Hymenobacter swuensis DY53: one gene and its partners. The protein of the gene in region 2 binds, or shares a complex with, the protein of the main gene of each other region. Links are inferred from orthologs where the notes say so. Each region holds a gene or a part of one and is shown on either strand. Other genes may lie near its edges. The genes, in order: rplA, HSW_RS18020 and rplL.

Region 1 (10,615 bases), 180 kb from region 2 along the record:
CCGCTGGAAAGAGGCTGAACGCATCCTGACGGAGAATGAAATTTACGTATATCCTCGTCCCGGCGTAGATGCTACGGAGGTTAATGCGCGGTCCGGCGTACGGGTTGTAGAAGCCCCGTTGCTGGATATCTCGGCTACTTTCGTGCGTGAGTGTGTGCGTACAGGTAAATCCATCCGCTACCTCGTGCCAGAAGCCGTGGAACAACAGATTCTGACTGCCGGCTACTGGAAATAGAGAAGTGAGCCATAAGAAGTGAGAGGTGAGACTCCCGTTCTATCGGCCCGTTTGGGTTTTAGAACGGGAGTCTCACCTCTCACTTCTTATGGCTCACTTCTCTACTCAGATGGTCATGATTTCCGACTCCTTCTTGCCGAGAAATTCATCTACTTTGCTGATGTAGGTGTCGGTGAACTTTTGCACTTTGGCTTCGGCATCCTTCACGGAATCTTCCGAAGCGCCGTCTTTCTGCAGCTTGCGCAGGGCCTCATTCACGTCCTTGCGAATGGCCCGAATACGTACTTTGCCGCTTTCTGACTCATTCTTGGCCTGTTTTACCAAGTCTCGGCGACGTTCCTCCGTCATGGGCGGGATGTTGAGGCGCACGCCTTCGGCATCCGACTGGGGGTTGAGGCCCAAGTCGCTATTTTTGATGGCCTTGGCAATTTCACTGATCATGTTTTTCTCCCAAGGCTTGATGAACAGCGTGCGGGCATCAGGAGCCGCTACGTTAGCCACATTGGCAATGGGCGTCGGGGTGCCGTAGTAATCTACCCGAATAGAATCGAGCATGGCAGGAGAGGCTTTGCCGGCCCGGATGCGGGCAAACTCCACTTGCGTATGCTGCAGAGCCTTGCCCATCGATTCTTCGGCCTCGTCCAGGTAAAATTTAATTTCTTCGTCCACTTCTGAAAAGTTAAGTGTTGAAAGTTGGGTGTTGAATAGGTAGTCGGTTGGCTTTTACCGGGCGGAGCAAACCGTCCGTTGCTGCTTTAGGCTTGTTCTTCGCCTTCATTGAGGGCGGGTTGCAGGCTACTATGGTTCGGGTCGAGCGGGGCTTTCTGGCTGCCGTGCATACTCACGAGCGTACCCACACTCTCGCCATCGAGTAGTCGCTGGAGATTCCCCCCTTTGTTCATGTCGAACACAATGATAGGCAGGTTATTCTCTTTGCACAGCGTGAAGGCTGTCATGTCCATCACGTTGAGGTTCTTTTCCATTACCTCATCGAAGGTAATTTCGGGGAACCGGACCGCAGAAGGGTCTTTCTCCGGATCGGCCGTGTAGATGCCGTCCACGCGGGTACCTTTCAGTACTACGTCAGCCTCAATTTCAATAGCCCGTAGCGAGGCCGCCGAATCGGTTGTGAAGTAGGGCGAACCGATGCCGGCCCCGAAAATCACCACGCGGCCTTTCTCCAGGTGGCGCATGGCCCGCCGACGGATGTACGGCTCACATACCCGTTGTATGGTAACCCCCGAGAGGAGTCTGGTATTTACCCCCAGCTTTTCTAGCGCACTCTGCAGGGCCATCGAGTTGATAACGGTGGCCAGCATGCCCATGTAGTCGCCCTGTACCCGGTCGAGGCCAAAGGCTTCCGCCTGTACGCCCCGGAAAATATTGCCGCCCCCGATAACTACGGCCACCTGGGTGCCCGTAGCGGCGGCCGCCTTGATTTCTTCAGCGTACTGCATGAGCCGTACGGCATCAATTCCGTATTGCTGCTGGCCCATCAGGGCCTCACCGCTTAGTTTCAGCAGGATTCGGTTGTACTTCAAAACGAGAGAGGTTAAGCGTGGAACGCGAGTGTACGTGAGTAGGCCGTAAGCGGGTACCAGCGGGAGAGGCCACGTGGTATCCGCTTACGGCCCGAAGCGAAAACAGGATAAGAGCCTAGCTAAACTGAATCAGCACCTGGCCTTTGGTAACGTTGTCGCGTAAAGTTACTTTGATGGCCGCCACGGTACCTTCACCGGGAGCTTTGAGGATGTTTTCCATCTTCATGGCTTCCAGTACCAATAGCGGGTCGCCTTTCTGCACCGTCTGTCCCGCTGCCACCCGAATGTCCACAATCAGACCAGGCATAGGGGCTTTCAACTCATTTACTTTACTGGCAGCGGCGTTGCTCATGCCCAGCTTATCCAGTAGCAGGTCGAAACGGTCCTTGGCCTGCAGTGTAATCTGCTGACCGTTGAGCTTCAGTACAAAAGTTTTGGCTGCATAGTCTGCCGATACCAGCTCAGCAGTATAGGAACGGCCTTCGTGGACTACATGGTAGCGGCCGTTGCCCAACGGAGCAATATCCCACGCGAAAGGTTCACCGTTGACGGTGATGGGGCCGCCGGGGCGGTAGTCAACCTCCCAGTTTTGTTGGGGGGCGGCATCAGTACGTACCTGTAACATGCGAAGAGGGCAGGAGTGGGGCGGAAAAGGGCTTAAAGATAGGCCAATTCTGAAATAAATTCGGAACTTGACCCCCCCAATATCCTAGTGCCTTTCCGCATGAAATACCCGGTCCTCGGTGCCCTTACGCTGGTGCTGATGTGTCAGTTTACGGCTTCTGCTCAGGTAGTTAAATCCAGTCGTCCGGCCTCTTCGGTGAGCCACCCCGTGCGCAAAAAAGCCCCTGAAACACCGGCCCAGCCGACGGTGACAAATTCCGTCATGCCCATTCCTAACTGGCTGCCCGCTACCAATCCTCAGCAGCCCGCGGTCACCATCGTGCACGATCTGACGGACACCAAGCTGGACATCCGGTTCGATTGGGCTAAGCAATGGCTGATAGGTACTGCCGTTCTTACACTTCGGCCGCACTTTTATCCCCAAAGCCAGTTGGTGCTGGATGCTAAGGGTTTTGATGTGAAAAGCGTGGAGTTGATGAACAGCTCCCGCAAGGGTAAAGACCTTAAATACAGCTACGATAAGAAGAAGCTCACTATCAGTCTTGACCGGCTCTACCAGCGCACTGAGCAGTACCAGCTCCGGATCCAATATGTGGCCAAGCCCAATGAGCTGCCCAAAGGCGGCAGTGAGGCCATTACTGACGACAAAGGGCTCTATTTTATCAACCCACTAGGTACCGATAAAGTCAAACCCCGCCAAGTCTGGACCCAGGGCGAGACGGAAGGTAGCTCCTGCTGGTTCCCTACCATCGATAGGCCCAACCAGCGGATGACGCAGGAAATCAGCCTGACGGTAGAAAGCGGCCAGAAAACCCTTTCCAACGGGCTGCTCACCGCCTCGCGCCGCAACCCCGATGGCACCCGCACTGATACGTGGAAACTTAGTCAGCCTCACGCCCCTTACCTCGCCATGCTAGCCGTCGGCGACTTTGCCGTGGTATCGGATACGTGGCGCGGTAAGCCCGTGGATTACTATGTGGACCCCGCATATCAGTACACGGCTAAACAGGTGTTTGGCAACACGCCGGCCATGCTGGAGTTCTTCTCCAAAAAGTTGGGGGTTGATTACCCATGGGACAAGTACGCGCAGGTCGCCGTACACGACTTCGTTTCAGGTGCAATGGAAAACACCACGGCTTCTACGTTCCAGCAGCAACTGGTGCAATTTACGCCCCGTGAGTTACCCGATGTGTCGTACGCATCTTCCGAGTCAGTCATTGCGCATGAGCTGTTCCACCAGTGGTTTGGCGACTACGTAACCACTGAATCCTGGAGCAACCTGCCGCTCAACGAGTCCTTCGCCGATTATTCGGAATTGTTGTGGGCTGAACACAAGTATGGTGCTGATGCCGCGGCCTACGTGCAGCAAACCAAACTGCGCAACTACCTCGAAGAAGCGCAAACCAAGCGGGAACCACTTATCCGTTACCACTATGCCAGCCAGGAGGATATGTTTGACCGCCATTCTTATGACAAGGGTGGCCGTGTACTACATATGCTGCGCAAATACGTAGGCGAAGAAGCCTTCTTCACCTCCCTTAACCGCTACCTTACTACCAATAAGCTCTCAGCCTCCGAAATAGCCAAGCTGCGCATTGCTTTCGAGGAAACCACTGGGGAGGATCTGATGTGGTTTTTCGACCAGTGGTTCCTGCAGCGCGGACACCCGGAGCTGCGCGTTACGCACACTTATGAAAACAGCCAGGTCGTGCTACGGGTGCAGCAGGTGCAGGACACGCTCTACCAGCCTGTGTATCGTCTGCCGGTTACAGTTGCCACTTGGAATAATAATCAGGCGACGGAGCACCGTATTCTCATTACAAAAGCCAATCAAACGTTCCGGCTCCAAGTAAACCAGCGTCCTAATCTGGTGAAATTTGATGACGACGGAACCTTGCTGGCGGATATCGATGAAACCCAAAGTCAGGAAGAACTATTGTTTCAGCTGAACCACGCGCGAGGCTACTTGCAGAAGTATCAGGCCATTCAGGGGTTGCGTAGCAAGTCAGCAGATTTATTGGTCAGTTCTGCCTTCCGTACTGCCCTGAATGATCCGTTCTGGGCGACCAGAGTAGCGGCCCTGGATGGCTTGCGCCGATACCGTGGGGCCGAAGGCAACGCTGTTCGAAAGGACTTACAGCGGGTTGCGCTCAACGAAAAGAATGGTGCCGTACGGGCCAATGCTATCAGTGTGCTGTCGTCCTTCGTTAATGAAGACTTCAGCGAAGTTTATAATACGGCTCTGAAGGACAGCTCCTACCTAGTTGCCGGAGCCGCTATTGAGGCCTTGTCCAAGGCCCCCGTGTCTACTACACGCAGCCAGGTGGCCGCATTACAGAATACACGTAACCCTGCACTGCTGACAGCCCTCTCCAGCTACTACGGGCGCAACGGTACCATTGATGATTATCCTTGGTTTCTGCAACGCAGCCAGGATGCCCCAGCAGAAGTCCTGTACGTAATGCTCGAAAACTTCGGGACGCTGATGCAGCGAATTCCGCCCATTGAACGGGAAAAAGGGATTCAGCGTCTTGAAACTATGGCCCGCACCCATCCGCAGGTGTACGTCCGACTGGGAGCTTACAAAGGTCTACACGAACTCGTGGCAAGCATGCCTGCACTGAAACCTGTGCTGCAGGATATCCGCAGTAAAGAGAAGGATGAGAGTTTAAAATCCATGTACAGCCTGATACAATAAAAAAATAATCAACTTTTTTTCGAAGAAGTAGTCAAAGCGAAATTGCACTGTTTATACTAGGTAATCAGTGGATTATAATCACAGGAAGGTGGCGTTTTTAAACTCGACGAGTGAGAAAATAAAAACCTTTTTCCCGTAGCCCTTGACTTGCATCGGAAAGCCACTAATTTTGCAACTCCAATCGACACAGTAACCGCATCGGCGGCGTCTGTTGAAAAGGGAAAGACATCCGCATTCGGCGGAAGAAAACAAACCGGGGGGGTTCCAGAGCGGCCAAATGGGACAGACTGTAACTCTGTTAGCGTAAGCTTTCGAAGGTTCGAATCCTTCTCCCCCCACGGTTAAGCTACAAGCGGCGAACTGTGAAATTCTTGCAGTTCGCTGTTTGTAACTTCTTCACACGCGGGAGTAGCTCAGCTGGTAGAGCGGCAGCCTTCCAAGCTGCAGGTCGCGGGTTCGAACCTCGTCTCCCGCTCATTGTTCGGAATAAACAGGATAGAGTACATCAGTCATTAATATTGGCAATTGTTCTTGTCCCGTTGTATCTTCGCAAAAAAAATCAGCCGTTTTAGCTCAGTGGTAGAGCACTTCCTTGGTAAGGAAGAGGTCATGGGTTCAAATCCCATAAATGGCTCAGAATTACGAGTACCAACGGAGTAGCGTGACTGCACCGTTTGGAACTGTCAGCAAGTAAAGCGACGTGCAGTCCCGACTAAGCGGAGCTGTGTTTCGCTTTCTTACTGTATAGGCTAGTCGCGTTTCCCTCTCATCACCTCAAAATTCCTCTTAATCTCTTTACAATGGCTAAAGAAAATTTTGACCGGTCCAAGCCGCACGTAAACATCGGCACGATTGGTCACGTGGACCACGGCAAGACTACCCTCACCGCCGCCATTACCATGGTTCTGGCTAACAAGGGTCTGGCTGCCAAGCGCGACTTCTCTTCGATCGACAATGCTCCCGAAGAAAAAGAGCGTGGTATCACGATCAACACTTCGCACGTAGAATACGCTACCGAAAATCGTCACTATGCTCACGTTGACTGCCCCGGTCACGCTGACTATGTGAAGAACATGGTAACGGGTGCTGCCCAGATGGACGGCGCTATCCTCGTAGTGGCTGCTACCGACGGTCCGATGCCCCAGACGCGTGAGCACATCCTGCTCGCTCGCCAGGTAGGTGTTCCTCAGCTGGTTGTATTCATGAACAAAGTGGACATGGTGGATGACCCCGAGCTCCTCGAGCTGGTGGAAATGGAAATCCGTGAACTGCTGTCGTTCTATGACTTCGATGGCGACAACATTCCGGTAATTCAGGGCTCGGCTCTGGGTGGCCTGAACGGTGACGCTGCTTGGGTTCCCAAGATCGAAGAGCTGATGGCTGCTGTTGATAGCTACATTCCGATTCCTGCTCGTCTGACCGACCTGCCCTTCCTGATGCCCGTAGAGGACGTGTTCTCTATCACTGGCCGTGGAACGGTTGCTACCGGCCGTATCGAGCGTGGTATCATCAACTCGGGTGAGCAAGTTGAAATCCTCGGTATGGGTGCTGAGAACCTCAAGTCGACCGTAACGGGCGTTGAGATGTTCCGCAAAATCCTGGACCGTGGTGAAGCTGGTGACAACGTAGGTCTGCTGCTCCGTGGTATTGAAAAAGAAGCCATCCGTCGTGGTATGGTTATCTGCAAGCCCGGTTCGGTTAAGCCCCACACCAAGTTCAAAGCTGAGGTGTACGTGCTGTCGAAAGAAGAAGGTGGCCGTCATACGCCATTCTTCAACAACTACCGTCCCCAGTTCTATTTCCGCACCACTGACGTAACCGGCATCATCACGCTGGCCGAGGGTGTAGAAATGGTAATGCCCGGCGACAACGTAACTATCTCGGTTGAGCTAATCAACTCGGTAGCTATGGAGAAAGGCCTGCGTTTCGCTATCCGTGAGGGTGGCCGTACGGTAGGTGCCGGTCAGGTAACCGAAATCACCGAGTAGTTTTAACCAACTGCGCGTGAAATAATACAGATCCGCTCTCGAAATTTTCGGGAGCGGATTTGTTTTGTTTAAAGAGTTCCATACATTTGCAGTCCCAATCCAGTACCTTGACGGGAAGGGACGTACACACGGGCGTAGTTCAAGGGTAGAATAGAGGTCTCCAAAACCTTTGATGGGAGTTCGAATCTCTCCGCCCGTGCAACACAGAACTACGGCTGCTTCGGCAGCCGTAGTTTTAAAACACCAATCGGTGCCACTACCATGAGCAAGCTAACGAACTACTTCCGGGAAACTTCCGAAGAGATGCGCTACAAAGTGACGTGGCCTTCACTGGAAGAATTGCAGAAAAGTGCCGGCTTAGTTTTGATTGGCTCGTTGCTTTTTGCAGTGGTAGTTGGTTTGCTGGATGTGGCCTTCAAGGAAAGCCTGGAGGCATTTTATAACTCAGTCCGTTAATCGGTAGAACATACGACGACAATGGGCGAGTTGAAATGGTACGTAGTCCGCTCGGTTAGCGGGCAGGAGAAAAAAGCCAAAACTTATCTGGAAACCGAGATTGGCCGTCATGGTCTTTCCGATTTGGTGCCCCAGGTATTGATTCCGGTGGAGAAGGTGTTCGAGATGCGCAACGGTAAGAAGCGCGTCCGTGAGCGGAACCTGTATCCCGGTTATATCATCATTCACGCCGACCTGACCCACGGTGAAGTAGACCATATCATTACCAGCACACCTGGCGTCATTGGTTTTCTGAGCGATAAAGAGGGTAAGGCCGCTAACCAAAATACCAAGCCCGTTCCGCTGCATATTTCCGAAGTAAACCGCATCCTCGGGATTGTGGATGAAGTGGAAGAACAAGCTGCTTCCCTGGAAACGCCTTTTGTAGTAGGCGAACTGGTGAAGATTGTGGACGGTGGCTTTGCCGGTATGTCAGGCAACGTATCCGAGGTGTTCGAGGAGCGTAAGCGTCTGAACGTCATTGTAAAAATATTCGGCCGTAGCCAGCCCATGGAGTTGAGCTACACGCAGGTTGAAAAGGAAGTTTGATTTAGCAATGAAACTAGCTGGTGCGAGAATGGCTTGCCATCTTCTCACTTAGTAGTTTCAGATAGATAAAACGTCATCGGTTATCCGCTCCGGACCGGTGGTGCTTCCACTCAGGAGCAATCAAAAAACTGAGGATGCTGCGTGTTACGATGCTGCATCCGAAGCCTTACAAACCAAATGGCCAAGGAAATTAGAGGTTATCTGAAGCTTCAGATAAAGGGAGGCGCCGCGAACCCCGCGCCGCCGGTTGGACCTGCACTTGGTAGCAAAGGCCTTAACATCATGGAGTTCTGCAAGCAATTCAATGCTCGCACCCAGGATAAGGCCGGCCAAGTTTGTCCTGTACTCATCACCATGTACACCGATAAGTCGTTCGACTTCGTGGTGAAAACGCCTCCGGTGCCGGTTCTGCTCATGGAAGCAGCCAAGCTCCAGAGCGGTTCGAAAGAGCCGAACCGTAACAAGGTAGGGTCGGTATCGTGGGACCAAGTACGCACCATCGCCGAGACGAAAATGCCCGACCTCAATGCCTTCAAGGTAGAGTCGGCAATGAAGCAGGTAGCTGGTACGGCTCGTAGCATGGGCATCACCGTGTCGGGTACTTCTCCTTTCGCTGAATAATTTAACGACGGAGTAGACATGGCAATTAGCAAAAAGCGCAAGGAAGCCCTTGCCAAGCATGACCTGACCGAAGTTCGGAGCCTGGTTGAAGCTGCCAAAGTGGTAAAGGATATCACCTATACCAAGTTTGACGCCTCAGTTGACATCGACGTGCGTCTGGGCGTAGACCCCCGCAAAGCCGACCAAATGGTACGTGGCGTAGCTACGCTGCCCCACGGTACCGGTAAAACCGTTCGTGTTCTGGCCCTGGTTACCGCCGACAAAGAAGCCGAAGCTACTGCAGCTGGTGCCGACTTCGTTGGTCTGGATGACTACATCGCCAAAATCGAGAAAGGCTGGACCGACATCGACGTAATCATCACGATGCCGTCGGTAATGGCTAAGGTTGGTCGTCTGGGCCGCGTACTGGGTCCTCGTGGCCTGATGCCAAACCCCAAGTCGGGCACGGTAACGACGGACGTAGCCAAAGCGGTGCAGGAAGTGAAAGCTGGTAAAATCGACTTCAAAGTTGACAAAACCGGTATCATCCACTGCTCGGTTGGTAAAGTGTCGTTCGATGACCAGAAGCTGGCTGAAAACGCCATTGAAGTAATTCAGACGCTGCTGCGTTTGAAGCCTTCTTCGGCAAAAGGCACGTACATCAAGAGCATCACGCTCTCGAGCACGATGTCGCCTGCTGTTCCGGTTGACACCTCGGTAACTTCCGCATAATTTAAATCAACACGACGATATGATCCGGGAAGACAAACAAGCCCTCGTCGACGAGTTGAGCGAGAAGTTTCAATCGCACAACGCGTTCTACATTGCCGATGCTTCGGGAATGTCGGTGGCGAAAATCAACGAATTCCGTCGCCTGTGCTTCAACCGCGGCATGGAGTTCAAAGTCTACAAGAACACGTTCATCCGTAAGGCTCTCGACACCCTCGGTGGCGATACCTCGGAGATGGACGCGGCACTGGTAGGCCAGTCGGGCATCCTGTTCTCGAAAGAGTCGGGCAATGCTCCAGCCAAGCTGTTGCAGGACTTCTACAAGTCGCAGAACTACAGCAAAACGGCTGTAATTCGCCCTGCATTCAAAGGCGCTTACGTTGACTCCGGCGTGTACGTGGGAGCCGATCAGTTGAGCACCCTCAGCACCTTGAAAGGTAAAAACGAGTTGATCGGTGATGTTATCGGTCTGCTTCAGTCGCCCGCCAAAAATGTTATCTCGGCTCTTACGAGCGGTGGCAACAAGCTGGCTGGTATCCTCAAAACGCTTGCCGAAAAAGAAGAGGTTGCAGGCTAACCGCTGCTCATCTTTTTCACCCTCAATTTCCTTCAACAACCCCCTTTTTAACAATCTACAGAAATGGCAGATTTGAAAGCATTCGCCGAGCAGCTCGTTAGCCTGACGGTAAAAGAAGTAAACGAACTGGCTACCATCCTGAAAGACGAGTACGGCATTGAGCCCGCTGCTGCTGCTCCCGTAATGATGCAGGGCGGTGGTGGCGCTGCTGCTGACGCTCCTGAGGAGAAAACCACGTTCGACGTGATCCTGAAGTCGGCTGGTTCGGCTAAACTGGCCGTTGTGAAACTGGTGAAAGATCTGACCGGTCTGGGCCTGAAAGAGGCCAAAGAACTGGTTGACGGTGCTCCTAAGGCCCTGAAAGAAGGTGTTTCTAAAGACGAGGCTGAAGGCCTGAAGAAGCAACTGGAAGAAGCCGGCGCTGAAGTAGAAGTTAAGTAATTTCTGCTGGCTGCTCTTAAAACCAGCAAATAAGGGAGAGGCCTGGCAACTAAGCCAGGTCTTTTCCTGTTTGTAGGCAACAAACTACCCGGAAGTTCGTTTGCACGCCGCTTTGCGGCTTTTTGTGCCTACGGATGC
Region 2 (10,702 bases):
CAATAGTTGCCCCCACTTTCGAGGAGCTTGCTTTCTTCGGCGACAGAGCCGCATACTTCGTGTTCAGTCCTTTGAACATGGCGGCTTCCACCTTCTTATCAGCATCCACGCTCTCATCAGTCGCCAGATAGCCGGTGGTGATACGCAGCCGGTTCTCGGCACCGAAGGTTTTTACCTCCGTGCCTGCACCGCCAAAGTAGTCATCAGTCAGCAGGTCGCGCACATCAGAAGCCACTACCGGCTTGCTGAAATTCACGATGTACTCGCGGCCTCCCCGGAAGTCAACGCCCAGGTTGGGCCCGCCCTGCAGGTACATCAGCCCGAAGCCGATGAGAATAAACACCGTAGACAAGGTGTAGGCAATCTTGCGCTTGCCCACAATATCCAGGTTGAGCCCCTTAAACAGGTTGCGCGAGATAGAGGTGCTGAAGCTGAGGTTGGCGTTGTTGTTCTTCACCATCCGCTCAATGATGAGACGCGACACGTACACGGCCGACAGGAACGAGGTGAACACACCGATACCCAGGGTAATGGCAAAGTTCTGTACCGGACCTGTGCCGAAGAAGCCCAGAATCAGGGCAATAATCAGCTGCGTTACGTTAGAGTCGAAAATGGCCGAAATTGCGCGGGAATACCCTTTGTTGATGGCATCAGTCGGCTGCAGCCCATGGTCAAGCTCCTCCCGGATACGCTCAAATATCAGTACGTTAGCATCTACTGAAGCCGCAATTACCAGCAGCAGACCCGCAATGCCGGGCAGCGTAAGAGCAAATGACAGCTGGGCCAGCACGCCCATAATCAGGAACAGGTTGAACAGCAGGGCGGCGTTGGCTACCAGACCGGCACGGCCGTAATAAGCAGCCATAAATACCATAATGATGGCCAGACCGCCCAGCGTGGAGTACAGCCCCTGGTTGGTGGCTTCCTTGCCCAGCGAAGGGCCTACTACCGCTTCTTCCACAATGCGGGTAGGAGCGGGCAGCTTACCGGCTTTCAGAATGTTGGCCAGATCCTGGGCTTCTTCAATGGTGAAGTTGCCCGAAATGCTGGAGCTACCGCCGGCAATTTCGGCCTGCACTACCGGTGCTGAGTACACGTTGTCATCAAGCACAATGGCTACCTGACGGCCGATATTGGCGCCGGTAAGCCGCTCCCATTTGCGCGCACCATTGGGATTCATCTGCATGCTCACTTCGGCGCGGCCGCTGAGCTGGTCAAAGTCGCCACGGGCCTCGCTGATTACTTCGCCGCCAATCGGGGCTTCCACGTCGCGCGACTTCCGGATGGCGTAGAGCTGCAGGTATTCCTGGCCGTCAATTACATCGGGCTTCACCCCCCACATGAAAGTGAGGTTAGTGGGCAATACCGCGCGGGTATCGGGGCTGCGCAGCATGGCATTCACGCGTGCCGTATCCCGGATGTTCGAGCCCAGCGTGCCGGGCATGGTGAACAGGCTGGCCAGCACGTTTTTCTGCGGTGCGGCCGAGTCAGCTTTGGCTGTGGTCTTCGGGTCTTTTTTGGCCAGTTGGCTGGCCAGGGAGGTCGAGTCGCCGGCAGTGGTAGCAGCGGCGGCGGTATCGGTAGCGGCCTGGGCTACGGCGGGCGTAGCAGTGGCCTGCTCCTTGGCGCTCAGCACCTGGTTCAGTTGGTTCAGGTAGGGGGCAAACTCATCCTGCCGCCATACTTCCCAAAACTCCAGCTTGGCCTGGCCTTGTACCAGCTTCCGTACCCGGTCGGGGTTGTCTACGCCGGGAAGCTCAATCTGAATACGGCCGGTGCCTTTCACCCGCTGAATGCTGGGCTGGCTGGTGCCGAACTTGTCAATACGAGTGCGCAGAATGTTGAAAGAGCGGTCAATGGCTTCTTCAATCTGCTTGTTAATTTCGCTTACTACCTTCTCGTTGGAAGCATTGATATCAATGGCTCCTTTGTTGGTGGTGTTAGCAAAAATGCGGGCCATCTTGTCAGACGGCGCAACCTGCTGGAACGACTGGGCAAACAGGGTAGTGAAAGGCGTAGACGGGTTGGTTTTGCGCAGTTCCTGCGCCTGCGTCATGGCCTTGTTAAATACCGGGTCTTTGGAGTTGCCGCTCATGGCGCGCACAATTTCCACCGGCGAAACCTCCAGTGTCAGGTGCATACCGCCGTTCAGGTCCAGGCCCAAGCCCAGCTCCGACTGCCGAACATCTTTATAAGTAAGCGGGCCGAATACGGGCGCGCGCCACACCGAATCGAGGTAGTGCTGACGCTGCTTTTCGTTGGTCTGGCCGCCGCGCGAAGCATAGCGCGCCGCATCCCGCTGCACCCCGCGCGAGACGAGAGTCAGTGAGAGGAAGTAAATGCACAACGCCGACACAAGCAGCGTCAGCGTAATGATGAGTCCTTTATTACGCATGAAAAAGTGGGTTGATAATCCGGAAAGGAGGGAAGCTGACGTATGTATAAGCGTAGCCAATGACTGTTTAAGCCGTATCGTGCCGCAACTGGCAGACAGCCACCCGCGTCAGCAGGCGGTGAGGCTGGAGCAATAGCGCAGAAAAAGGAAACCGGCCCCGCTCGTTAAGGAGCCTGGGGCGACAGTGCAGCCTGCAATAAACGCGTCCGGAAAGCGTCCGGAATGGCACTGGGGCGGGAGCGGGGACCTGCAGGGCAGGCCGGCAGCCACCGCGTAATGGGCAGCAGTACCGGAAGCGGCAGCCAGGCATCGGCCGCCGGAGCTACCACCCAACTCAGCGGCGAAGTAGCTTCGAGGTTCACGCGCTGCTTTATCACGGCCGTGCGCGGTGCGGCATCCACGCGGGCCTGGTGGCCAGCCGGCAATACCCGCAGCGTAGCCACGGCCTGGTGGTTCAGCCCCAGCACCATCAGCAACGTGGCTGTGATGAGGGCAAAACGCAGGCGAGGCAAAAACGCGGTGAGGAAAAGCAACGTGGTGGGGGTAAGAGCTACAAATATAGGTTTTTGCGTCCGGGGCTGCAAAAGCTGTTTGCGCAGCCTAAAAACCGGGTAAAAAAAAGAGTCTCCGAAGTTGTCGGAGACTCTTTTTTTCAGGGCTGCAGGCTACAAGTCAGCGCGACTAACTTGCGGCGGCTACTTTACTGCGCAGAAAGGAAACCAGTACATCCAGCCCTTTCTCGAAGTGCCGGTTGTTGGGAATTACGATGTCGGCATCCTGCTTGAACGGCTGGATGTACTTCTCGTAGGTGGGGGCTACGTGGTTGGTGTAGCGGTACAACACGTCGGCCAGGTCGTAGCCCCGCTCGTCCCGGTCGCGCACAATGCGGCGCTGCAGCTTCACGTGCTCCTGCGCATCGATGTACACTTTCAGATCAAGCAGTTTGGCCACTTCCTCGAAGTAGAACACGAAAATTCCTTCTACCACTACAATAGGAGCTGGCCGGAAAACCAGCTCGGCAGGCACCACGTTGGGGTTGTTAAAGGTGTACTCCTGACGGCGCACTTCCAAACCCTGACTGATGCGTAGTACATCGGCCGCGTAGGCCGCCGAGTCGATGCTGCTGGGTAAGTCGAAATTGGTGACGCCCTGGGCATCTACCGACTGGTTTTCCCGGGGGTGGTAGTAGTTGTCCTGCGAAATCAGGCAGATTTCTTCTTCGGGAAACGAAGCCAGCAGCCGGCGCAGAAAGGTGGTTTTGCCGGAGGCGCTGCCGCCCGTGATACCGACGATGAAGGGGTGTTGCATGATGGGGGGAATAGGCCCGTACCGGAAGGGCCAACCCTGCAAAAGTAAGAAATCTAGCGGAGGGGTGCGGCGTTTTCCTGAAATTGTGCCGCCGCGCACGGCTCGTGGCCCCGGCCTGAGTCAGCTCGTCGGTACAACGGCCGGAGCCGCGCTTAAAGCCCCGTGCTATTGCTGAGGAAAGCCACCAGCCCGGCCACGGCACGGCTGCGGTGGCTGATGGCATTCTTCTCGGCCAGCGTCATCTGGGCAAAGGTGCGGCCGTCCCCCTCAGCCGGCTGAAATACGGGGTCGTAGCCGAAGCCGTCGGTTCCCTGCACCTGCTCGGTGATGTACCCGGCCACCGCCCCATCAAAGGTGTGTACCTCAGTGGCGGAAAGCACCAAAGCCACTACCGTCCGGAACTGCGCGCTGCGGTCAGAAGCCCCTTGCAACTCTCGCAGCAGCTTCTGCACGTTGTCTTCGGCACGGCGCTGGGGGCCGGCATACCGCGCCGAGTATACGCCCGGCTCGCCGTGCAGGGCCGTCACCTCTAGGCCGGTATCATCGGCGAAGCAGGCCACGCCAAAATGGTCCCACACGTACCTGGCCTTCTGCAGGGCGTTGCCTTCCAGCGTATCCTGGGTTTCGGGGAGTTCCTCAGTACAGCCAATATCAGCCAGACTCAGTAGCTCCATAGAAGCGGGCAGCAGTGGCCGGATTTCATCCAGCTTGTGGGCATTGTTGGAAGCAAAGCAAAGGCGCATGGGAGAGTAGTGAAGTGGCGGAGTAAGACGCGGGCAGGTTTGGGAATTTGCTCCATCAAAAGCGCAGCAAAACTGCGCAAATAGACAAAACAAATGTATTGCGTCTCAAAATTATGCAGTTACTCCGCTTGCTCAGGTGTTCCCTAGCGGAACATGAGTTTGATGGTGTCCCAGGAGCGGGCCATCATGTTTTCCTCGGCCGGTGCGGGCGTAGTATGAAAGGTGCGCAAACCGGTAGCCGTATGTATATCGAGGCGGTAGATGACGGGGCCGCGCCCGGCCGTGGTGCGGTACACGTCCTGGTCGAGGTAATGGGGCTGCGCGGTAGGACTCAGGCGGGCGAGTCGGTCAAAGTCGTCGGAGGGGTAGTCTTGGCGGTACACATCATAGCCGCTGACCCCCGGCTCACTGGCCGCATTCCACTCCAGATGTACACTGTCGCCCTGGGTCTGGGCTCGGAACAGCGTAACGCCGGCTCCGTACGCCAACACGGAAAGTAGCAGCAAGACAAGCAGAGCAGTAACAGTTCGGGGCATAGAAACAGCGGAATAGCAGCGTAACAACTACGAAGTAAGTATACAGGTATCCGGACGAAAAGTACGTGATGCTAGTGTTAAGTCTGACCGGGCGCGCGGAAAAGGAGGAAAGTGCTTTTGAAATTCGGGCGTAACATGTACTTTTGCAGTCCCTTCCGCAAAATCGGCCGGGACCAAGGTACAAACGGCACTACGACCATGAAAAAAGACATTCACCCCGAGTATCGCGAAGTCGTGTTTCAGGACACCTCCAGCGGCTTCAAATTTGTAACCCGCTCCACGATGAACTCGACCGAGAACATCACGATGGAGGATGGCAAGACTTACCCCGTTATTAAGGTGGAAGTTAGCTCGGAGTCGCACCCGTTCTACACCGGTAAAAACGTGCTCCTCGACACGGCTGGCCGCGTAGAGAAGTTCATGACCCGTTACAAGAAGAAATAGCTTTTCATAAGCTATCAGCTGGTAGCTGCTGGCTGTTAGCTTTTCTTAGGGAACTCCCTCCGGAATCCGGGGGGAGTTTTTTATTTGCCATTTTTGTGCTCTCATGCCTCCAGTGGCTGAACCCGGCCGCTAAAACTATCAGCTAACCGCCCGTAGCTAACCGCTCCATTCATCATGCACGTTCTGCTTTTCGACGACCCCGCCATTCGGCCTCACCTGCTGCCTTTCACCTTCACCCGGCCCGTGGCAGCGCTGCGCTGCGGCATTCTCACGCTGGCTGAAAAATGGCAGCACCGGCTGGCTGTTAAGCAAATCGGGTATCTGACCCAGGACTATCTACAGGCAAAATTTCCGGCTGGCAACACCCAGGGGCCGGCGCTGGTTATCAACGGGGCCGTATGCCCCGATGACCTGCTCACCCGCCAGGTGCAGGCCCTGGTGCCCGGCGAGGCCTTGTTTGATGGCGAGCTGCTAGTGGCAGCCCATTTATCCGATGCTACCCAAGTGGCCGAGCTGATTCAGGAAGGCTTCCAGAAAACCCGCGACGTGGCCGAGCCCGTGACCGTCATCCGGGAGGTGTGGCACCTGTTCCTGCGCAACGGGGCCGAAATCCGCCGCGACTTTGCGCTGCTGACGGCCGGCCGTACCTCGGCCCCTATCGGCGACGCGCACACCATCGTGTACGCGCCGGAAAACATCTTCATCGAGCCGGGCGTGAAAATCCGGGCGGCTATTCTCAACGCCGAAAACGGTCCGATTTACCTGGGCCGCAACTCGCAGGTGCACGAGGGGGCCATCATCAGCGGTCCGCTGGCGCTCTGTGAGGGTAGCCACATCAACGCCGGGGCCAAAATGCGCGGCGACAATACCGTGGGGCCGTACTCGAAAGTGGGCGGCGAAGTGGGCAACAGCATCCTGCTGGGCTACTCCAACAAGGGCCACGACGGCTACCTGGGCAACTCCGTGATTGGCGAGTGGTGCAACCTGGGAGCCGATACCAACACCAGCAACCTCAAAAACAACTACGCGCCCGTCAAGATCTGGAGCCACTCGGCGGGCCGCTTCGTAAACACCGGCCAGCAGTTCTGTGGCCTGATGATGGGCGACCATAGCAAGTGCGGCATCAACACCATGTTCAACACCGGAACAGTGGTGGGCGTGGGGGCCAACATCTTCGGAGCCGGCTTCCCGCGCACCTTTATTCCGAGCTTCAGCTGGGGCGGGGCCGCCGGCTTCGAAACCTTCAAGCTGCCTAAAGTAACCGAAGTAGCGGAGCGCGTGATGGCCCGCCGCCAACTGGCTTACGACGCTGTGGAGCAAGGTATCATGCAGCACGTCTACGACGCTACTGCCAAGGACCGGGTGTGGGAGAAGGCTACGTCAGTCGCCCCGGCTGCTGGCACGGAGTTGTAAACGGGTTAGCCGAGACTCAAAACAACTAATTGCTTGTGGCAATGACTCGAGCTCTGCAATGGTGCAACCAGCTTTTCCTGGCTTTTGCAGTCCTTTTAGAATTGGTGCTTGCTCTGTGCAGCTTTGCCGCTGACACGGGGAGTGGAGTTGCTGCTGTGATTTTTGGTGTGATGGGTATCGTCTTGTTAAACAGGTTTCTGCAGAAAGAAATGACCTCTGCCACCAGGGTCTTAGGAAGTGTAGGGCAGCTCTTTCTGCTTGTGTTTACACAGGTAGGATTCAATTTCCTGATGAGTTTCATTATTCAGTTTGTGTCTCGCTAAATGCGTTTCTCTGATATCCCCGGTCAGCAACAGGTGAAGCAGCTGCTGTTGGGCGGCGTGCGGCGCAACCATGTGGCCCACGCCCAACTGTTTCGCGGGGCCGAGGGCTCGGCGGCCCTGGCTCTTGCGTTGGCGTACGCGGCGTTTCTGAACTGTGAGGCCCGCATGTCGGAGGCCGAGGATTCCTGCGGCCACTGCCCGAGCTGTCAGAAAATCGACAAGCTCATTCACCCCGACCTCAACTTCATCGTGCCCGTGACGACGACCAAAGCCGTGGCGAAGGATGCGGTGAGCAGCAAGTTCGGGGCGGAGTGGCGCAGCTTCGTGTTGGAAAACCCCTACCAGGGCCTCAACGACTGGATGCAGCACATTGGGGCCGAGAACAAGCAGGGTAGCATCTCCAAGGAGGAAAGCGTGCAGCTGCTGCGGCTGGTAAGCCTGAAGGCCTTCGAGGCGCGGTTCAAGCTGGTCATTATCTGGCTGCCCGAGCTGATGCACCCGGCCGCTGCCAACGCCGTGCTCAAGCTGCTGGAAGAGCCGCCACCCGCCACCGTGTTTCTGTTGGTAAGCTATGCCCCCGAGCAACTGCTGCCCACCATCACCAGCCGGGTGCAGGCGGTGATGGTGCGGGCTGTGGCCGAGCCGGAACTGGCGACCTGGCTGCGTGATACCCGGCAGGTGCCCGAAGTGAAGGCGCACCAGCTGGCCCAGCTTACGCAGGGCAACATTGGAGAGGCGCTGGCGGCACAGGCCGCAACGGCCGCCGAGCACGACTACTTCCGGCTCTTCACCGACTGGATGAGGACCTGCTACGGCAATAAAGTGGCCGAGATGCTGGAGAAAAGTGACGAATTTCAGAAGCTGGGCCGCGAAAACCAGAAGGAGTTTCTGCAGTACGCCCTCACACTGGTGCGCAAGGTGTTGCTGTTTGGCCTTGATGCGCAACTGGTGCCGCACTTACCCACGCAGGAGCAGGCGTTTGTACAAAACTTCAGCCGCTTCGTGACGCCCCGCAACGCCAGCCCACTGGCCCAGGAACTCAACGACGCGCATTACCATGTGGAGCGCAATGCCAACCCGCGCATGATTTTTCTGGACATTTCCCTGAGGGTAGCCGAGCTGCTACGGCAGGCTTGAACTGTCAGAAAGTGCTTCGTGGCCTCAGAAAAGCATAAAATACACTTTGGTCAAATGGTATAGTCAGTGTTAAAGCTGCTATAGCCAGTCGGCTAAAGAGGGTGGCGTATCTTTGCGGTGGCATGAGCCGCAGGGGCAGCGCCGCTTCAAGTTTCCCATTTTACGTTTCCATTTCCAAGTGAAAACTTCCATTCGTATTGGCACACGCGGCAGCAAGCTGGCTTTGTGGCAGGCGCACCATGTAGCCGACCAGCTGACGGCCGCTGGCCTCACCCCGGAAATCGTCATCATCACCACTAAAGGTGACGTGGTGCTGGACCGTTCTCTGGATAAGATTGGCTCCAAAGGGGTTTTCACCGAGGAATTAGAGGAAAGCCTGCGTACCGGCCACATTGATATTGCCGTGCACAGTGCCAAGGATGTGCAGAGCAGCATTCCGGCCGATCTGGAACTACTGGCCTTCATGGAGCGGGAGCGGGTGAACGATGTGGTGGTCAGCTTCGACCCGAACCTGGACTTAGGGCGTGCTGATCTGGTACTGGGTACCAGCAGCACCCGCCGCAAGGCAATGCTGCGCCGTTTTCTGCCGCATGCTACTACGGCTGAAGCCCGCGGTAACCTGCAGACTCGCTTGCGCAAGCTGGAAGAAGGCCAGTACCATGCCCTGGTACTAGCCTACGCCGGTGTCCACCGGATGGAATATGATGGCTTCATCCGCCACATTCTGCCCGAAACGCAGTACGTGCCGGCCACCGGCCAGGGCAGCGTAGCCATTGAGTGCGCCCGTAACCTGGAGCCGGCCCTGAAAACCGAGTTGCACCGCATCCTCGACCATGCCGCTACCCATGTGTGCCTAGCGGCCGAGCGCGCGTTTCTGCGCACAATGGAAGGTGGCTGCAGTATTCCCAGCTTTGCACTGGCTACCCTCACGGCCAATGGCCAGACGATACAGCTCCACGGCGGCCTCATCAGTCTCGACGGGCAACAGTTCATTGAGGAAACCCAATCGGCTCCTCCAACAGATGCCGAACAGCTGGGCATTCGGGTAGCCGAAAGCGTACTGGTCCGCGGCGGCCAGCAAATCCTGAACGATATCCGGCGGGAGCGGGAGTAGCAATAGTACCGTCTGTCGTGCTGAGCACAGCGAAGGACTTTACTACACTGGAACGGATTATTCTGACATGGTAAGATCCTGTGCTGTACTCAGGATGACAGCTGCGCAGAGAAATAGACTATTTAAACGGCTATACAGAATACGATGTCCAAGACGCCAACAGTCAGAAATATATCCTGGATTGCCTATGTTGTATTCTATGGATTAATTGTACTCTTAGCATGGCTGGGTACGTATATTTCCTCCCTTAACTTTATCCAGTGTCTATTGCCTGCTATACTAACGGCTTATTTGCTTAGCTGGACTCTTCGCAGTACACTAGGAAAACATCAGCAGCGGGGAATGCAGTTAATCAGAAAGGGAGACTTTCTAAATGCTATTCCGCATTTTGAGCAAAGCTATACCTACTTCTGCGAGAAAGCATGGCTGGATAAGTGGCGTTTTATTTTTATGCTCAGCACCAGCCAAATGGGATACCGGGAAATAGCATTAAACAACATTGCGTTTTGCTATTCGCAACTTGGTCAAGGAGAGCAGGCTCGTGGCTACTATCATCAGGTATTAGCTGAATATTCCGATAACGGCTTAGCCCAAGCTGCACTAAGAATGCTGGACGCCAGCCGAGGCTAACGCTTGCCCCGGCCAAACAGCGCATACAGAACCAGCGCGAAAATGGCGCCGCTGGTATCGGCCAGCATGTCTTTCTGCGCGTCCCAGATGTCGCCCTGGCTGCCTAGGAAAGCCGCCCCGGCGTCGCCACCCGCCAGCTCAGCATACACCCATTCAATCAGTTCATAGCTCATGGCTACCGTGCCAATAACGCACAGAGGCAGCAGATAGCTAAGGAAACGGGTGCGAATAAGGTCACGCTGGTCAAGGTATTCGATGAGCGCATAGGCATAAAACCCCACCGAGAAGTGTGCCACCCGGTCATACATATTGCGTTTGAACCCGAACAGGTTGTTGAACCAGTCGAACGGGACTTTTTCGAAAGTATAGTGGCCACCCACGGTGTGCATAAAAATGAGCACACTCATCAGGGCATACGCCAAGTTAGAGAACCGAACTCCGCGCCGATACAGGACTATGAGTGCCACTACAATCAGGAAAATCGGCACGTTCTCGGCCCACCAGGTCCCCCGGTCACTGGGGCTGATACCCAAGGCAATGAACTCGATGAGATAAAGCCCCAGCAGCAGTTTGGGAAACCAATGGGAGCGAGCAGTAGGCAGGGGAGAAGTCATGTAATTACAATAGGGCTAAGGTTGAGCCAGCATACGTAAATGCTG
Region 3 (2,751 bases), 180 kb from region 2 along the record:
GTGCCGACTTCGTTGGTCTGGATGACTACATCGCCAAAATCGAGAAAGGCTGGACCGACATCGACGTAATCATCACGATGCCGTCGGTAATGGCTAAGGTTGGTCGTCTGGGCCGCGTACTGGGTCCTCGTGGCCTGATGCCAAACCCCAAGTCGGGCACGGTAACGACGGACGTAGCCAAAGCGGTGCAGGAAGTGAAAGCTGGTAAAATCGACTTCAAAGTTGACAAAACCGGTATCATCCACTGCTCGGTTGGTAAAGTGTCGTTCGATGACCAGAAGCTGGCTGAAAACGCCATTGAAGTAATTCAGACGCTGCTGCGTTTGAAGCCTTCTTCGGCAAAAGGCACGTACATCAAGAGCATCACGCTCTCGAGCACGATGTCGCCTGCTGTTCCGGTTGACACCTCGGTAACTTCCGCATAATTTAAATCAACACGACGATATGATCCGGGAAGACAAACAAGCCCTCGTCGACGAGTTGAGCGAGAAGTTTCAATCGCACAACGCGTTCTACATTGCCGATGCTTCGGGAATGTCGGTGGCGAAAATCAACGAATTCCGTCGCCTGTGCTTCAACCGCGGCATGGAGTTCAAAGTCTACAAGAACACGTTCATCCGTAAGGCTCTCGACACCCTCGGTGGCGATACCTCGGAGATGGACGCGGCACTGGTAGGCCAGTCGGGCATCCTGTTCTCGAAAGAGTCGGGCAATGCTCCAGCCAAGCTGTTGCAGGACTTCTACAAGTCGCAGAACTACAGCAAAACGGCTGTAATTCGCCCTGCATTCAAAGGCGCTTACGTTGACTCCGGCGTGTACGTGGGAGCCGATCAGTTGAGCACCCTCAGCACCTTGAAAGGTAAAAACGAGTTGATCGGTGATGTTATCGGTCTGCTTCAGTCGCCCGCCAAAAATGTTATCTCGGCTCTTACGAGCGGTGGCAACAAGCTGGCTGGTATCCTCAAAACGCTTGCCGAAAAAGAAGAGGTTGCAGGCTAACCGCTGCTCATCTTTTTCACCCTCAATTTCCTTCAACAACCCCCTTTTTAACAATCTACAGAAATGGCAGATTTGAAAGCATTCGCCGAGCAGCTCGTTAGCCTGACGGTAAAAGAAGTAAACGAACTGGCTACCATCCTGAAAGACGAGTACGGCATTGAGCCCGCTGCTGCTGCTCCCGTAATGATGCAGGGCGGTGGTGGCGCTGCTGCTGACGCTCCTGAGGAGAAAACCACGTTCGACGTGATCCTGAAGTCGGCTGGTTCGGCTAAACTGGCCGTTGTGAAACTGGTGAAAGATCTGACCGGTCTGGGCCTGAAAGAGGCCAAAGAACTGGTTGACGGTGCTCCTAAGGCCCTGAAAGAAGGTGTTTCTAAAGACGAGGCTGAAGGCCTGAAGAAGCAACTGGAAGAAGCCGGCGCTGAAGTAGAAGTTAAGTAATTTCTGCTGGCTGCTCTTAAAACCAGCAAATAAGGGAGAGGCCTGGCAACTAAGCCAGGTCTTTTCCTGTTTGTAGGCAACAAACTACCCGGAAGTTCGTTTGCACGCCGCTTTGCGGCTTTTTGTGCCTACGGATGCCAGAAGCGCAAGGTTCTGCTTTGCGCTTTCGTGCGCCCGCTACTTCCGCCACATCTCTCAAGGTAGCCGTTCTGCGGCTATCCTGTTCTGGATTCTCCCAGTGTCCATTTCCTAACCCCACATACATTGGCTACACCGAAAGCACAGTCAGGTCTGCAAAAGCTGCAAGCTGCTGACGAGCGGATCAACTTCGCCAAGATTAAAAAGGTTATTGAGTATCCGGATTTCCTGGACGTGCAGGTTCGCTCGTTCATGGATTTCTTCCAGTTGGAAACGGCTGCCGAGAACCGTACCGATGAGGGCCTGTTCAAAGTATTCGCCGAGAACTTTCCGATTTCGGACTCGCGCGAAAACTTCGTGCTGACCTTCCTCGATTACCACGTTGACCCGCCCAAGTACTCGGTTGACGAGTGCATCGACCGCGGCCTCACGTATTCGGTTCCGCTGAAAGCCAAGTTGCGCCTAGTCTGCAATGACTCGGACAACGAGGATTTCGAAACAATTGAGCAGGAAGTGTTCCTCGGGAACATTCCCTACATGACCGAAAAGGGCTCGTTCGTTATCAACGGTGCTGAGCGCGTTATCGTATCGCAGCTGCACCGCTCGCCGGGCGTATTCTTCGCCCAGAGCAAGCACACGAACGGTACCAAGCTGTACTCGGCCCGGATCATCCCGTTCAAAGGCTCGTGGATTGAGTTTGCCACGGACGTGAACAACGTGATGTACGCGTATATCGACCGGAAGAAGAAATTCCCGGTTACGACGCTGTTGCGCGCCATCGGCTACGGCACCGACAAAGACATCCTCGACCTGTTCGGGCTGTCGGAGGAAGTGAAGGCCGATAAAAAGAACCTCAAGAAAGCCGTCGGCCGCAAGCTGGCCGCCCGGGTGCTGCGCACCTGGACGGAAGACTTCGTGGACGAGGACACCGGGGAAGTGGTTTCCATCGACCGGAACGAGGTATTGCTGGAGCGCGACTCCACCATCGAGGAGGACGACATCGACACGATCCTGAACGCCGGGGCCAAGTCGGTGATTCTGCACCGCGAGAATGTAAACATTGCCGACTACGCAATCATTTACAACACGCTGCAGAAGGACAACTCCAACTCGGAGAAAGAAGCCGTGGAGCAAATCTATCGTCAGCTCCGGAACACGGAGGCCCCCGACGAA

What was found.
Region 1: HSW_RS18020 (region 2) and rplA share a complex: the UniProt entries of both Escherichia coli proteins name them as parts of the 50S ribosomal subunit. The link is inferred for Hymenobacter swuensis DY53 from one-to-one orthologs.
Region 3: HSW_RS18020 (region 2) and rplL share a complex: the UniProt entries of both Escherichia coli proteins name them as parts of the 50S ribosomal subunit. The link is inferred for Hymenobacter swuensis DY53 from one-to-one orthologs.

What each region holds. Positions count from the first base shown.
Region 1 is NZ_CP007145.1:4,065,424-4,076,038, reverse strand. What follows is about bases 7,884-10,615. They hold rplA (50S ribosomal protein L1), read left to right. Parts: upstream 7,884-8,769; coding sequence 8,770-9,462; downstream 9,463-10,615. Other genes in these bases: rplL (50S ribosomal protein L7/L12), read left to right, coding at 10,100-10,477; rplJ (50S ribosomal protein L10), read left to right, coding at 9,482-10,036; rplK (50S ribosomal protein L11), read left to right, coding at 8,308-8,751; nusG (transcription termination/antitermination protein NusG), read left to right, coding at 7,884-8,130. In the rest of the region: nadD (nicotinate (nicotinamide) nucleotide adenylyltransferase), read left to right, coding at 1-235; frr (ribosome recycling factor), read right to left, coding at 341-904; pyrH (UMP kinase), read right to left, coding at 991-1,776; HSW_RS18910 (biotin/lipoyl-containing protein), read right to left, coding at 1,892-2,401; HSW_RS18905 (M1 family metallopeptidase), read left to right, coding at 2,501-5,098; tuf (elongation factor Tu), read left to right, coding at 5,899-7,086; preprotein translocase subunit SecE, read left to right, coding at 7,348-7,542; more of nusG, read left to right, coding at 7,564-7,883. UniProt on the Escherichia coli protein: One of the primary rRNA binding proteins, it binds very close to the 3'-end of the 23S rRNA. Forms part of the L1 stalk. It is often not seen in high-resolution crystal structures, but can be seen in cryo_EM and 3D reconstruction models.
Region 2 is NZ_CP007145.1:3,882,197-3,892,898, reverse strand. What follows is about bases 3,985-6,803. They hold HSW_RS18020 (type B 50S ribosomal protein L31), read left to right. Parts: upstream 3,985-5,180; coding sequence 5,181-5,426; downstream 5,427-6,803. Other genes in these bases: HSW_RS18015 (GlmU family protein), read left to right, coding at 5,601-6,803; HSW_RS18025 (hypothetical protein), read right to left, coding at 4,590-4,982; rdgB (RdgB/HAM1 family non-canonical purine NTP pyrophosphatase), read right to left, coding at 3,985-4,446. Also shown: protein translocase subunit SecDF, read right to left, coding at 1-2,395; HSW_RS18040 (hypothetical protein), read right to left, coding at 2,560-2,907; HSW_RS18035 (uridine kinase family protein), read right to left, coding at 3,077-3,703; more of rdgB, read right to left, coding at 3,856-3,984; more of HSW_RS18015, read left to right, coding at 6,804-6,839; HSW_RS18010 (hypothetical protein), read left to right, coding at 6,881-7,162; HSW_RS18005 (DNA polymerase III subunit), read left to right, coding at 7,163-8,299; hemC (hydroxymethylbilane synthase), read left to right, coding at 8,478-9,413; HSW_RS24395 (tetratricopeptide repeat protein), read left to right, coding at 9,558-10,043; HSW_RS17990 (DUF2238 domain-containing protein), read right to left, coding at 10,040-10,657.
Region 3 is NZ_CP007145.1:4,064,251-4,067,001, reverse strand. It holds rplL (50S ribosomal protein L7/L12), read left to right. Parts: upstream 1-1,062; coding sequence 1,063-1,440; downstream 1,441-2,751. Other genes in the region: rpoB (DNA-directed RNA polymerase subunit beta), read left to right, coding at 1,732-2,751; rplJ (50S ribosomal protein L10), read left to right, coding at 445-999; rplA (50S ribosomal protein L1), read left to right, coding at 1-425. UniProt on the Escherichia coli protein: The binding site for several of the GTPase factors involved in protein synthesis (IF-2, EF-Tu, EF-G and RF3). Is thus essential for accurate translation.